2 regions of the Variovorax sp. ISS6 genome follow, and region 2 is predicted to be linked to the other one. Evidence: riboswitches for the same ligand, from Rfam matches in the RefSeq annotation. Region 2 holds a riboswitch; the other holds the start of a gene.
The links. A riboswitch is a leader RNA that binds a small molecule or an ion and turns the genes downstream of it on or off. The one in region 2 is predicted to bind S-adenosylhomocysteine.

Region 1 (7,293 bases), 960 kb from region 2:
TCTGGAAGATCCGCGAGGCCACGGCCGAGCTGCCGGTGCACATGCATCCGCCGATCAACCTCGACGTGAGCCTGCCGATGGCCAGCATCGGTCGCTTCGCCGACGACTGCCGCGCGGCGCTCGATGCGCGCTGGCCCGGGCACCACTCGCTGTTCTTCGGCCACGTGGGCGACAGCAACCTGCACGTGACCACCGACGGCCGGGCCATCGGCGGCGAAGCCGAGGCCTTCGAGCGCCTGGTCTACGCGCAGGTCGAGGCCCGCGGCGGCAGCATCTCGGCCGAGCATGGCATCGGCCTGCACAAGAAGCCCTACCTGGGCGCGAGCCGCACTCCTGACGAACTGGCCGCGATGCGCGCCATCAAGCAGGCGCTCGATCCCCTCCACCTGCTCAACCCCGGCAAGGTATTCGACCTGTGAACACGACCGCCATCCATGCCCTCGCGCGACCCGAAGTCGCGCCGCTGCCGGCCTACAACGCCGGCCTGTCCTCGGAGGCCGTGCGCGCGCGCTACGGCGTCGACCAGATCGCGCGGCTCGCGAGCAACGAGAACCCCTACGGCGCGAGCCCCGCGGTGGCGCGCGCGCTGGTCGACCTGGCGGCGCGCGCGGGCACCTACCCCGATGCCCACTGCACCGCATTGCGCGCCGCGATCGCCGAACGCAGCGGCGCGCGGCCGTCGGAACTGGTGATCGGCAACGGCTCGGAGGACATCCTCCAGATGCTGTGCCAGGCCTTCCTGGGCCCCGGCGACCGCGTGCTCACGCAGCGCCCGGCCTTCGGCCTGCACGAGATCTATCCGCGCATGATGGGCGCGCAGGTCGAGCTGCTGGCGCTCACGCCCGAGCTGGGCTTCGACATCGAGGCCTGGTGCGCGGCGCTCGCGCGCGGCCCCAAGCTGGTGATGCTGGCCAATCCCTCGAACCCGGTCGGCTGCATGTTCGACACGCGGGACTTCGAGCGCCTGCTGGCCGCCGTGCCCGCGGGCACGCTGCTGGTGGTCGACGAGGCCTACTACGAATACGCGCGGCTCGCGAGCGGCTACCCCGACGTGCTCGCGCGGCTGCGCGGCGAGGCGGTGGCCTTCCCGTGGATCGTGCTGCGCACTTTCTCCAAGGCCTGGGGCCTGGCGGGCCTGCGCGTGGGCTACGGCATCGCTTCCGACGCGGCGCTGGTGCAGCTGCTCGATCGCGTGCGCACGCCCTTCAACGTGAACCTCGCGGCGCAGGTTGCGGCGCTCGCGGCCTGGGGCGACGAGGCCTGCATGCAGGCGGCCGTGGAACAGACGGTGCGGCTGCGCGACGCGCTGGCCGCACAGTTGCGCGCGCGCGATTGGCCGGGGCTGCGCATCGCGCCCTCGGCGGCCAACTTCCTGTTCATCGACCTGGGCCGGCCGAACGGGCCGGTCAACGAGGCGCTGCTGGCGCGCGGCATCATCGTCAAGCCGTGGAAGGAGCCGGGCTTCGAGCGCTTCATCCGCGTCTCGGTCGGCGCGCCGCACGAGCTCGAGCGCTTCGTCGCGGCGATGGACGCGATCATGTCGAAGGCGCCATGAGGCTCTTTCGCGGCTGGGGCGTCGTCGCGGCGGCCCATGTGCTGCTGGCGCTGGTGTTCGGCGCCGCCTATTCCTTCGGCGCCTTCTTCGCCGGCATCCAGGCCAGCTTCGGCGCCGGGCGCTTCCCGGTCGCCTCGCTGTTCTCGGCCACCGCGCTGCTCTACTACATCGTCGGCGCCTTCTCGGGCGCGCTGGCCGACCGCTTTCCGCTGCGCGCGGTGGTCGGCACCGGCATCGTGCTGCTGGCGGCCGGCTTCGCGCTGGCCAGCCTGGCGCCGTCGCTGGCGGTGCTGTTCGCGCTGTTCGGCCTGTTCGTCGGCTTCGGCGTCGGCCTGGTCTACGTGCCGGCGGTGGCCGCGGTGCAGCGCTGGTTCGTGCGCCGGCGCAGCCGGGCCTCGGGGCTGGCGCTGGCCGGCACCGGGCTCGGCACCTTCGTCGGCCCGGTGACGGCCGGCGCACTGCAGCAGCACCTGTCGTGGCAGGCCACGATGCAGCTGTTCGCGCTCGGCATCCTGCTGCTCGGCGGCGTGGCGGCCTGGGCGATCCGGGCCCGGCCGCAGGAACTCGGCCTGCTGCCCGACGGCGATCGGGTGTCCGCTGCGGCGGGTGCGCCCGTCGAGACCGGCCTGCGCTGGCGCGCGGCGGTGCGCGGCGCCTGCTTCTGGTGGTACTTCGCGGCCATCGGCTGGGGCTCGATCGGACTGTTCGTCGCGCTGGTCCACGTGGCGCCGGCGGCGCAGGGGCTGGGCATCGGCGCGGCCGACGCCACCTTGCTGATCGGACTGATCGGCGTGGGCAACGTCGGCGGCCGGCTGGTGCTCGGCGGGCTCGGCGACCGGCTCGGCGCGCGCCGGCTGCTCTCGCTGCTCACGCTGGCGCTGGCCGCGCTGCACCTGCTGTGGTGGGCCGCCGGCGGCTTCGCTTCGCTGGCGCTGTTCGCACTGCTGTTCGGCGCGGCCAACGGCGGCTGCATCGCGCTCTATCCGGCGCTGGCGGCGCGCTGGTACGGCACGCGCGCGCTGGGCGCCATCCTCGGCACGCTCTACATCGCGGTCGGCGTGGCCGCTTCGATCGGCGCCAGCGCGGCCGGCCTGCTGTTCGACCTGCGCGGGAGCTACGACCTGGCCATCGTCGCCAGCGGCCTGCTGGCGCTGCTGTCGGTCGGCTGCCTGGCGCGCGCGGCCCGGCACGCGCCGACCTGAAGACTCGAAGACCCGAAGACCGCTTTGGCGGTGCGGCGCGGGCGCGTTTTCTACAATCCGGACCCATGAAGCCGATCGTCTACACCCGTGCCCAGCAACTGCCCGAGATCCTCGGGCGCCGCATCGCCATCCTCGATGGCGCCATGGGCACCATGATCCAGCGCTTCAAGCTCACCGAGGCCCAGTACCGCGGCGAGCGCTTCAAGGACTTCGAGCGCGACGTGAAGGGCAACAACGAGCTGCTGTCGCTGACCCGGCCCGACGTCATCTCCGACATCCACGAGGGCTACCTCGCGGCCGGCGCCGACCTGATCGAGACCAACACCTTCGGCGCGACCACCATCGCGCAGGAGGACTACAAGATGGCGCACCTGGCGCGCGAGATGAACCTCGAGTCCGCGAAGCTGGCGCGCGCCGCCTGCGACAAGTACTCCACGCCCGACAAGCCGCGCTTCGTGGCCGGCGCCCTCGGCCCCACGCCCAAGACCGCGAGCATCAGCCCCGACGTCAACGATCCCGGTGCGCGCAATGTCGATTTCGAGGCCCTGCGCGCCGCCTACTACGAGCAGACCGAGGCGCTGGTCGAGGGCGGCGCCGACGTGATCCTGGTCGAGACCATCTTCGACACGCTCAACGCCAAGGCCGCGCTGTTCGCCGTCGACGAGTACTTCGAGAACAGCGGCCAGCGCCTGCCACTGATCATCAGCGGCACCGTGACCGACGCCTCGGGCCGCATCCTCAGCGGCCAGACCGTGACCGCCTTCTGGCACAGCGTGCGCCATGCGCGGCCGCTGGCCATCGGCCTGAACTGCGCGCTGGGCGCGGCGCTGATGCGCCCCTACATCCAGGAGCTGGCGCGCGTGGCCGACGACACCTTCATCAGCTGCTATCCCAACGCCGGCCTGCCCAACCCGATGAGCGACACCGGCTTCGACGAGACGCCCGACGTGACCTCGCGCCTGCTGCACGAGTTCGCGGCCGAGGGCTTGGTCAACATCGTCGGCGGCTGCTGCGGCACCACGCCCGACCACATCGCGGCCATCGGGCGCGCGGTGTCGCCGGTGGCGGGGCGGCTGCTGAACAATGCGGCGGGGTTCTACAAAGAAGCGGCCTGAGGCCAAGCCCGTAGCCGCGCGTTTCAGGACGCGATAGGCACCGATACCCCGGCAGCCTGCCGCTCGCGCGAAATCAGCGCCACGAAGCGCTGCGCCCCCAGCCCCAGCGGCCTTTCGCGCGACCACACCACGTCCACCCACAGGTTCAGGCCGTTGCTGAGGTTCTCGAGCGGGATCTCGACCAGCGCGCCCGCCGCCACGTGCGGCCGCACGAAATTGCGCGGCAGCCAGCCCCAGCCGACGCCGGCGGTGATCAGGCTCAGGGCGGCCAGCGCGTTGTCGGTGCGCCAGAGGTGGCGCGCGAACACGCTGCGCGGGTCCATGGTCGCGACGAGGTCGCGGCCGGCGACCACGATCTGGCGGGTGGCGATCAGGTGCTCCTCGCGCAGGCGGCCGCCGGGCGCGGCGGCCAGCACGGGGTGGCCCGGCGCCATCACCGCGACCATGGTGTCGCTGCCCACCTCCTGGAAACCCTCGCGCCCGTCGAGGCTGGGCCGCTCGAACACAAGCGCGAGCTGGGCCCGGCCGCTGTGCAGCAGCGCCAGCGCGTCGGCCTGCGGCGCGGCCAGCACCTCGACCTGCAGCAGCGGGTACTCGTGCGCCAGCTCGGCCAGCGCGCCGCTCCAGGGCGCGGCCAGCAGCTCGGGCGCGATCGCCAGCGTGAGCCGTTCCTCCAGTCCCTGGGTCAGTGCCAGCGCCTGCGCGTCGAGCTGGCGCAGCTGTGCCGCCAGCGCGCGCGCCTGCGGCTCGAGCGAGCGCGCGGCGGCCGTGGGCCGGGGCTCGCGGCCCTTGCGGTCGAACAGCAGCAGGTCGAGCTCGGCCTCGAGGTGGGCGATGGCCATGCTGACGGCCGACGGCACGCGGCGCAGGGCGCGGGCGGCGGCCGAGAAGGAGCCGTGGTCGATCACGGCCAGGAAGACCTCGACGCTGTCGCTGGAGAAGCTCATGGCTGTTCTCGGATCGATCTATCAATAAAACTGAAATAAGTTGACTTTTTATATCAGCACGAGACACATAAAGTCCAGGGATCGCAGTCACACAACAAGCCGAGAGAGAGTCCGTCATGCAGGGAATCCAGCGCCGCATCGTCTACATCACCCTCTACGAAGGGATCGCCATCGTGGCCGCCAGCGCCGGGCTGGCGCTGATGACGGGCGCCGGCCTCGGCCATTCGGGCCTGCTGGCCGTGGCGGCCTCGGTCATCGCGGTGATCTGGAACCTGATCTTCAACAGCCTGTTCGAGCGCTGGGAGGCGCGCCAGGCGGTGCGCGGGCGCAGCCTCAAGCGCCGCATCGCCCATGCCATCGGCTTCGAGGGCGGCCTGGTCGGCCTGCTGGTGCCGATGTTCGCCTGGGGCCTGGGCATCTCGCTGTGGCAGGCGCTGGTGATGGACCTGGGGCTGGTGATCTTCTTCCTGGTCTACACCTTCGTCTTCAACTGGGCCTTCGACCGCGTCTTCGGGCTGCCGGCCTCGGCGGCGCCGGTCGCGCAGGCGGCCTGAACCCGCCGCGATAGACCCGCGCGCCGGCCGCGCCACCGGCAGCCGGTAAAATCGCCACCCCTTCCAAGGAGCGTTGCAGCGGCACCCGCCGTCAGGCTTGGAAGGCGCCTTCTCGCAGAACCTGCCCGGAAGGCCCGGTTGCAACGACGCTCACCTGACGTGTCTTCCCCTGCCCAGGTGAGCCCCATGAGCGATGTTCCCGCGCCTTCCGTTCCTCCCATGAAGCTGTCCGGCCTCGAGCCGGTGGCCATCGGTGAGGGATCCCTGTTCGTCAACATCGGCGAGCGCACCAACGTCACCGGTTCCAAGGCCTTCGCGCGCATGATCCTCAACGGCCAGTTCGAGGATGCGCTGGCCGTCGCGCGCCAGCAGGTCGAGAACGGCGCGCAGGTGATCGACATCAACATGGACGAGGCCATGCTCGACAGCAAGGCCGCGATGGTGCGCTTCCTCAACCTGATCGCCAGCGAGCCCGACATCGCGCGCGTGCCGGTGATGGTCGACAGCTCGAAGTGGGAAGTGATCGAGGCCGGCCTGCGCTGCATCCAGGGCAAGGGCATCGTCAACTCGATCTCCATGAAGGAGGGCGTGGACAAGTTCAAGCACGAGGCCCGCCTCGTGAAGCGCTACGGCGCGGCCGCCGTGGTGATGGCCTTCGACGAGAAGGGCCAGGCCGACACCTTCGCGCGCAAGATCGAGATCTGCGAGCGCGCCTACCGCATTCTGGTCGACGAGGTGGGCTTCCCGCCCGAGGACATCATCTTCGACCCGAACATCTTCGCGATCGCCACCGGCATCGAGGAGCACGACAACTACGCGGTCGACTTCATCAACGCCGTGCGCTGGATCAAGCAGAACCTGCCGGGCGCCAAGGTCTCGGGCGGGGTGTCGAACGTGAGCTTCAGCTTCCGCGGCAACGACCCGGTGCGCGAGGCGATCCACACCGTGTTCCTGTACCACGCGATCCAGGCCGGCATGGACATGGGCATCGTCAACGCCGGCATGGTCGGCGTCTACGACGACCTCGAGCCCGAGCTGCGCGAGCGCGTGGAGGACGTGGTGCTCAACCGCCGGCCCGATGCCGGCGAGCGCCTCGTCGAGGTGGCCGAGAGCGCCAAGAGCGGCGCCAAGGACGACAGCAAGAAGCTCGAATGGCGTGGCACGCCCGAGAGCCCGGTGCACGTCAACCAGCGGCTGTCGCACGCCATGGTGCACGGCATCACCGACTTCATCGTGGAGGACACCGAGGAGGCCTACCGGCAGATCCTCGCCAAGGGCGGCCGTCCGCTGCATGTGATCGAGGGGCCGCTGATGGACGGCATGAACATCGTGGGCGACCTGTTCGGCCAGGGCAAGATGTTCCTGCCGCAGGTGGTGAAGTCGGCGCGCGTGATGAAGTCGGCCGTGGCCCACCTCATCCCCTACATCGAGGAAGAGAAGCGCCAGGACGAGGCCGCGGGCCGCGACGTGCGCACCAAGGGCAAGATCATCATCGCCACCGTGAAGGGCGATGTGCACGACATCGGCAAGAACATCGTCACCGTCGTGCTCCAGTGCAACAACTTCGAAGTGGTGAACATGGGCGTGATGGTCCCGTGCCACGAGATCCTCGCCAAGGCGAAGGTCGAGGGCGCGGACATCGTGGGCCTGTCGGGCCTGATCACGCCGAGCCTGGAAGAGATGCAGTACGTGGCCGGCGAGATGCAGAAGGACGACCACTTCCGCATCAGGAAGATCCCGCTCTTGATCGGCGGCGCCACCACCAGCCGCGTGCACACGGCCGTGAAGATCGCGCCGCACTACGAAGGCCCGGTGGTCTACGTGCCCGATGCCTCGCGCAGCGTGAGCGTGGCGCAGTCGCTGCTGAGCGACCAGGCCGCGGCCTACATCGGCGAGATCAACGCCGACTACGAGAAGGTG
Region 2 (7,293 bases):
CACTTTCTCATGGCCCTGTTCCATCGCGAGCGCGCAGCCCTCCTGCGCGAGCTGCTGGCCCAGGCCGCTGCCGCGCAGCGCAGGCTCGACCAGCACGCGCAGCTCGGCCACGTGGCGCGACCACGAATGCGGATCGCGGATCACCGCTGCGCAGCCCAGCACCTTGTCGTCGCGCACCGCGAGCACGCTGTCGATGTCGCCGCGCGCGATGGCCCGCACCCAGGCGTCCATCACCTTGGGCTGCGTGATGTCGCGCGGCAGGAACAGCAGGTCGTGCGCGGGCAGCGCCTGCGCGAAGGCCAGCACCGCGCCGGCATCGGCGGCGTCCATGCGGCGCAGCGCGATCTCGCCGTCGGCATGCGGCAGCGTGCGCGGATAGAGCCGGGTCGAACCCGGGTTCGTCGAGGTGTCTGCGGCATTCGTCATGTGGATCGCACTCCCAGCCATTCGTCGAGCTTCGGCCACAGCCGGCGCACCGCGTTCGGTCCCGCGGCCAGGCTCACATGGCCGCCCTTGAGCACCACCTCCTCCTTGTCCGCCGATCCGATGCCCGCGATCAGCGGCGCGCCCGCCTCATAGGGAACGATGTGGTCGTGCTGCGCGAGCGCATGCAGCACCGGCACCTCGATGTCGGCGAGGCGTACCGGCCGCCCGCCGATCGAGAGCTCGCCTTTCAGCAGCTTGTTGCCCCACATCAGCTCCTTCACGGTCTGGCGGAAGTACTCTCCCGCCAGCGGCAGCATCTCGGCGCCCCAGCGGTCGAACATGCGGTAGGACTTGACGAACTCGTCGTTCGCCATGTTGTCCCACAGCTGCACCAGGCCCGCGCCGCGGCCCGCGGGGCGCAGCATGTCGAAGGAGGCGAACAGCATCTCGGGCGGCACGTTTCCCACGCTGTCGACCAGCCGGTCGACGTCGAAGTAGCGCTGGTCGGACCAGGCATGGAACATCGTCATGCGGCTGAAGTCGATCGGCGTGGTGAACAGCGCGAGGTTCTTCAGCGGCCCGCCGGGATGCAGCGCGGCATAGAGCGTGGAGAGCACGCCGCCCATGCAGTAGCCGACGATGCTCACGTCCTCCTCGCCCGAGCGCTGCTGCACGCGGCGGATCGAGTCGGGGATGAAGTCGAGCACGTAGTCCTCGATGCGCAGCCGCTTCTCCTGCGGCCGCGGCGCATTCCAGTCCATCATGTAGACGTCGTAGCCCTGCTTGAGCAGGTGCTCGACCATGCTCTGGCCCGGCGCGAGGTCGAGGATGTAGCCCTTGTTGGTGGTGGCCATCACGATCAGCACCGGCACGCGGTAGATCTCGTCGACCATCGGCCGGTAGTGGTAGAGGCTCAGCGTGCCGCGGCGGTGGATCTCGTCCTTGGGCGTGAGCCCGACCGCGGGCGTGGCGCTGGTCAGGAACTCCAGGCCCTTGATGTTGCGCTGGATGGTGCGCTCGATCTCGGCGCGCAGGTCGGGCAGCACCGGCAGCTCGGCGGCGGGCGTGCTCATGGGCGCGGGCGGCGGGTGCGGGCCGGGGCCTTCTTCGCGGGTGCTGGCGGCGCGGCCGCCATCGAGGGTGGCTGTTTCGTGCGCCGCGGTGCCGCGGGCCGCGGTTGCGGCGCCGTACCGCCCTCCTCGAGCTGTCGCGCGATCCGCGCCAGATGGTCGTCGATGTGCTGCAGCTGCTCGGACAGCGCCTGCAGGTCGGCGCGCGTGGGCAGGTTCAGCATCGTGAGCAGCCGCGCCATCAGGTCGGCCAGCGCCTTCTGCGCGCCCAGCGAGGCATTCATGCCGCCGTGCATGCCCTGCCGGAACGGATCGGAGGCCATGGCCTCGTTGGCGAACGCGTTGGTGCTCTTTTCCCATTGCGCGCTGAGCTCGCGCCAGATCGCCATGGGGTCGAGGGGAGAGGAGGACTGGGTCATGGCCGCACACCGGGTTCGTCGTCGGGAGGCCGCGCCGTGCGCCGGCGCGGTGCCTGGGCCGCGCGCTACTTGCGCTGCAGCATCTTCGTGACCTCGTCGACGTTCGACTGGATGCGCTGGCGCACCACCTCGAAGGCATCGGCCTGCGACTTGGCCGCGAGGTTGGCGAGCTCCTTGATGTCGTCGACCGCGCGCTGGAACGACTGGCGGCCGAGCGCGTCAAGCTTGGCGAGGCTTTCCTTCGGGTCCTTGCCGGGGATGTCCTTGGCGGCGGCCTGCCAGTCGGTGATCGCGCTCTTGATCATCTCGGTCTGGCGCTGCACCACGGTCTGCAGGCCCTGGAACGACTTCTCGTTGGCCTGCATCAGCGCCTGCAGGTCCTTGCGGCCGCTGTCGAGCAGCTTGCTCGCGCCGTCGGTCATGTTGAGGTTCTGCAGCCGCTCGGCCATGCCCTTGAGCGGGTTGAGCATGTCGGCCGCGCTCGGAGTCGCCTTTTTCGCGGCGCTTCCGCTGCTGCTGGCAGTGGTCTTCTTGGCGGCGGCTTTCTTGGCAGTGGCCATGGTGCGGAATCTCCTGAGGACGTTGGACAAGATGGTGGCGGGACCGGCCGCGCACGCGCGCGGTCCGCCGCCACGATACGCCGCGGCGACCCTGCCGCGGCGGTCGCGGCCGCGGATTTGCCTGGGGGATTTCCCGAAGGGATGGTGTGCGCCGCGGCGCCGGCGATCGATGCGGTGTCGCCGGGTAGCGGCAACGGCTTACATCGGCGGCGTGAAGCCGTCGCGCCCGGCCACCACGCGCAGCGCGGTCGGCGTGCCGTTGCGCTCCTGCGCATTGACCAGCACCTTGGCGCCCGGCACCAGCAGCGCCTCGGTGCCGGGGCGGAAGGTCACGACCGGCACGTCGCGCGGCACGATCACGGTCTTCTCGCCGCCCTTGTAGGTCAGGCGCAGCTGCTGTCCGCCGCGCACCGAGCGCGGCGCGGCCGCGAGGTCGGCCACGGTCGCGTTGGTCATGGTGCTCCGCGGCTGCAGGTCCCACGGATAGTGGCCCTCGCCGCTGCCGCGCGCGGCCTCGGGGAACACCAGCACCTCGAGCGCCTTCTGGGTGCCGTCGGGCTGCGGCATCGCGGCGGTGCCGACGAAGCTGCCCTTCCTGATGTCGGACAGCTTGATGCGGTAGACCTCCGACAGCGGCATGTCCGCGGGCCGCGCGAGGCTCACGACCTCGCCGTCGCGGTCCTTGACGACGAGCTTCTTCGCATCGGCGTAGACCAGCGTGCCGCGCACGCGCACCACCGGTTGCGTGGCCGAAGCCTGCTGTGCGAGGGACAGGCCCGGCAAGGTGGCGAGGCCGAGCAGGGCCGCCGTGCAGAGCGCACGGCGCGCGGTGGGGGACGGGGGCGCGGACAGGCGGGATGAGGGCATCGGAGGGCTTTCGCTGAAAAGGAAAAGAAGGCAAGCCGCGTTGTACGCCCCGACTCTGAGCCCTGCATGACGCGGGGTGCCGGCGCCTCCGCGCGTTCCGTGATGTGGGAAGCCCCGGCCGTTGGCGCCCGTGTCCGGCACGTCTACAATCCGCCGCTTCCGAGGAGCGTTGCAGCGCCGCCAGGCGTGAGGCTCGGACCCATCGCAACCACGCTCATCCGCTGTTCTCGCGGTGAGTCTTTTCCCCCGATCGCAGTGGCCTCGTTCAAACACAGTTCTGGAGTTCACTTCACATGAGCGCTGTTCTCAAGCCCACCCCTGTTTCGTCCGCCGACCAGGCGATCGCCGACCTTTCGCTCGCCGCCTGGGGCCGCAAGGAAATCCGCATCGCCGAAACCGAGATGCCCGGCCTGATGGCCATCCGCGAGGAATTCGCCAAGAGCCAGCCGCTCAAGGGCGCGCGCATCACCGGCTCGCTGCACATGACGATCCAGACCGCGGTGCTGATCGAGACGCTGCAGGCCCTCGGCGCGCAGGTGCGCTGGGCCTCGTGCAACATCTTCTCGACGCAGGACCACGCGGCCGCCGCGATCGCCGCGTCGGGCACGCCGGTGTTCGCGATCAAGGGCGAGTCGCTCAAGGACTACTGGGACTACACCCACGCCATCTTCGATTTCGGTCCCAAGGACTCGAAGGGCGAAGGCCCCAACATGATCCTCGACGACGGCGGCGATGCCACGCTGCTGATGCACCTGGGCCAGCGCGCCGAGAAGGACCTGGGCGTGATCGCCAACCCGGGCAGCGAGGAGGAGCGCATTCTCTTCGCCGCGATCAAGGCCAAGCTGGCCGTCGATGCCACCTGGTACACGCGCAAGTCGGCCGAGATCATCGGCGTGACCGAAGAGACGACCACCGGGGTGCACCGCCTCAACGAGATGAGCGCCAAGGGCACGCTGCTGTTCCGCGCCATCAACGTCAACGACTCGGTCACCAAGAGCAAGTTCGACAACCTCTACGGTTGCCGCGAATCGCTGGTCGACGGCATCAAGCGCGCGACCGACGTGATGATCGCCGGCAAGGTGGCCTGCGTGGCCGGCTACGGCGACGTGGGCAAGGGCTCGGCCCAGGCGCTGCGCGCGCTGTCGGCGCAGGTGTGGGTCACCGAGATCGACCCGATCAACGCGCTGCAGGCCGCGATGGAAGGCTACAAGGTCGTGACGATGGAGTACGCGGCCGACAAGGCCGACATCTTCGTGACGACCACCGGCAACAAGGACGTGATCCGCCACGAGCACATGGCCGCCATGAAGGACCAGGCCATCGTCTGCAACATCGGCCACTTCGACAACGAGATCGACGTCGCGTCGATCGAGAAGTACGAATGGGAAGAGATCAAGCCGCAGGTCGACCACATCACCTTCCCCGACGGCAAGAAGATCATCCTGCTGGCCAAGGGCCGCCTGGTGAACCTGGGCTGCGGCACGGGCCACCCGAGCTTCGTGATGTCCTCGTCGTTCGCGAACCAGACCATCGCGCAGATCGAGCTGTTCACCAAGCCCGACGCCTACCAGGCCGGCAAGGTCTACGTGCTGCCCAAGCACCTCGACGAGAAGGTCGCGCGCCTGCACCTGAAGAAGGTCGGCGCCATGCTCACCGAGCTGACCGACGCCCAGGCCGCCTACATCGGCGTGAGCAAGAACGGCCCCTACAAGCCGGACACCTACCGCTACTGATCGCGGCGCATGCGAGCCGACCAGTTGCTGGTGGAACGCGGCCTCGCCGCCTCGCGCTCGCAGGCCGTGCGGCTCATCGCCGGCGGCATGCGCTGGCGCGATGCGGGCTCGACCGATGCGTGGCGTTCGGTCGCGAAGAACCGCGACGAGGTGCCCGAGTCGGCCGAGCTCGAGCTCGACGACGCGGCCGAGGCGCGCTATGTCTCGCGCGGCGGGCTCAAGCTCGAAGGCGCGCTCGAGGCCAGCGGCGTCGATGCCGCCGGCAAGCTGTGCCTCGACGTGGGCCAGTCGACCGGCGGCTTCACCGACTGCCTGCTGCAGCGCGGCGCCGCCCGGGTGGTGGGCGTCGACGTCGGCCACGGGCAGCTGCATGCGAAGCTGCGCGAGGACGAGCGCGTGGTCGCCATCGAAGGCGTCAATGCGCGCGCGCTCTCGGCCGACGACCTGCGGGAAGAGGGCGAGGAGCCCTTCGCCGAGCGCTTCGACCTGATCGTCGGCGACCTGTCCTTCATCTCGCTCACGCTGGTGTTGCCGGCCGTGGTGCAGTTCCTCGCGGACGACGGGCAACTGCTGATGCTGGTCAAGCCGCAGTTCGAACTGCAGCCGGGCCAGGTCGGCAAGGGCGGCATCGTGCGCGACGCGGCGATGTACGAGATCGTCGAGAAGCGCCTGCGCGATGCCTGCGCCGCGCTCGAGCTGCGCGTGCTGCGCTGGTTCGACAGCCCGATCGCCGGCGGCGACGGCAACCGCGAGTTTTTCATTCACGCCGTGCGCGCGACGGGCGCGGGCGGTTCCTAAGGAGACGCAGGTGCGCCTTCCGCTGAGTTTCGAATTCTTCCCGACCAAGACGCCCGAAGGCGCGGTCAAGCTGCGCGCGGCGCGCCAGCAGCTCTATGCGCGCAAGCCCGAGTTCTGCTCGGTCACCTACGGTGCGGGCGGCTCCACCCACCAGGGCACCTTCGGCGCGGTGCAGGAGATCCTGTCCGAGGGCGTGGACGCGGCCAGCCATTTCTCGTGCATCGGCGCCACGCGCAAGACGGTGCGCGCGCAGCTCGCCGAGCTCAAGGCCATGGGCGTGAAGCGCCTGGTGGCGCTGCGCGGCGACCTGCCCAGCGGCTACGGCGCGGGCGGCGAGTTCCAGTACGCGAGCGACCTCGTGGCCTTCATCCGCGCGGAGACCGGCCGCGACTTCCACATCGAGGTGGCCTGCTATCCCGAGGTGCATCCGCAGGCGCGTTCGCCCGAGGCCGACCTGCAGGCCTTCGCGGCCAAGGTGAAGGCCGGCGCCGATTCGGCGATCACGCAGTACTTCTTCAGCGCCGACGCCTACTTCCGCTTCGTCGACGAGGCGCGCGCGCTCGGCATCGACACGCCGATCGTGCCCGGCATCATGCCGATCACCAGCTCGACGCAGCTGATGCGTTTCTCGGACGCCTGCGGTGCCGAGATCCCGCGCTGGATCCGGCTGCGGCTGCAGGCCTTCGGCGACGACACGGCCTCGATCAAGGCCTTCGGCCTCGATGTCGTGACCGACCTGTGCGCGCGGCTGCGCGAGGGCGGCGTGCCGGCGCTGCACTTCTACACGATGAACCAGTCGGCGGCCACGCTGGCTGTCCTGGAGCGCCTGGATTGAGAGGGGCGGCGCGGGCGCCTGGCTCGCTGCGCGGGGCGCTTCGCGCCGCGCTCGTGGCCTGCACCTGCGCGCTCGCTGGCTGCGCCATGCCGCCGGCGACCGAGGGCGGCGCGGCGCCGGACACCGTGGCGCAGGAGAGCCTGTCGCCGATCCCGCGCCAGATGACCGTGCCACCCGGCGCCGAGCCGCGTTCGAACGTGCCCTCGGTGCGCTACGACCTCGCGGTGACCGGCCCCGATGAACTTCCCGCCGACGGCCTGCCGGGCGACGAGCCGCGCGGGGAGGTGTTCGAGCGCGGCGGCGCCTCCTGGTACGGCATCCAGTTCCACCAGCGCCGCACCGCCAGCGGCGAGCGCTTCGACATGGGCGCCCTGACGGCCGCGCACAAGACCCTGCCCTTCAACACGCGCGTGTGCGTGCGCAGCCTCGTCAACGGCAAGGAAGTGCTGGTGCGCGTGAACGACCGCGGCCCCTACACCCAGGGCCGCGTGATCGACCTGAGCCGCGCCGCGGCCGACCGCATCGGGCTCGCGAGCCTGGGCATCAAGCAGGTGGCGCTGACCGTCATCGACCGCGAGGGCATGC

Region 1: linked by a shared signal. The riboswitch ahead of metH (methionine synthase) and the one ahead of ahcY (adenosylhomocysteinase) in region 2 are both predicted to bind S-adenosylhomocysteine.

The regions. Positions count from the first base shown of each region.
Region 1 is NZ_JAWRZC010000001.1:1,047,104-1,054,396, forward strand. Features, by position in the region: gene AC1HIL_RS04840 (FAD-binding oxidoreductase) at 1-419, shown strand, start outside; gene AC1HIL_RS04845 (histidinol-phosphate transaminase) at 416-1,555, shown strand; gene AC1HIL_RS04850 (MFS transporter) at 1,552-2,757, shown strand; gene AC1HIL_RS04855 (homocysteine S-methyltransferase family protein) at 2,823-3,872, shown strand; gene AC1HIL_RS04860 (LysR family transcriptional regulator) at 3,896-4,819, opposite strand; gene AC1HIL_RS04865 (PACE efflux transporter) at 4,936-5,373, shown strand; S-adenosyl-L-homocysteine riboswitch at 5,433-5,532, shown strand; gene metH (methionine synthase) at 5,593-7,293, shown strand, end outside.
Region 2 is NZ_JAWRZC010000001.1:84,820-92,112, reverse strand. Features, by position in the region: gene AC1HIL_RS00450 (GNAT family N-acetyltransferase) at 1-426, opposite strand, end outside; gene AC1HIL_RS00445 (alpha/beta fold hydrolase) at 423-1,499, opposite strand; gene AC1HIL_RS00440 (hypothetical protein) at 1,496-1,915, opposite strand; gene phaP (TIGR01841 family phasin) at 1,981-2,475, opposite strand; gene AC1HIL_RS00430 (hypothetical protein) at 2,674-3,342, opposite strand; S-adenosyl-L-homocysteine riboswitch at 3,498-3,565, shown strand; gene ahcY (adenosylhomocysteinase) at 3,636-5,075, shown strand; gene AC1HIL_RS00420 (TlyA family RNA methyltransferase) at 5,085-5,873, shown strand; gene metF (methylenetetrahydrofolate reductase [NAD(P)H]) at 5,884-6,708, shown strand; gene AC1HIL_RS00410 (septal ring lytic transglycosylase RlpA family protein) at 6,795-7,293, shown strand, end outside.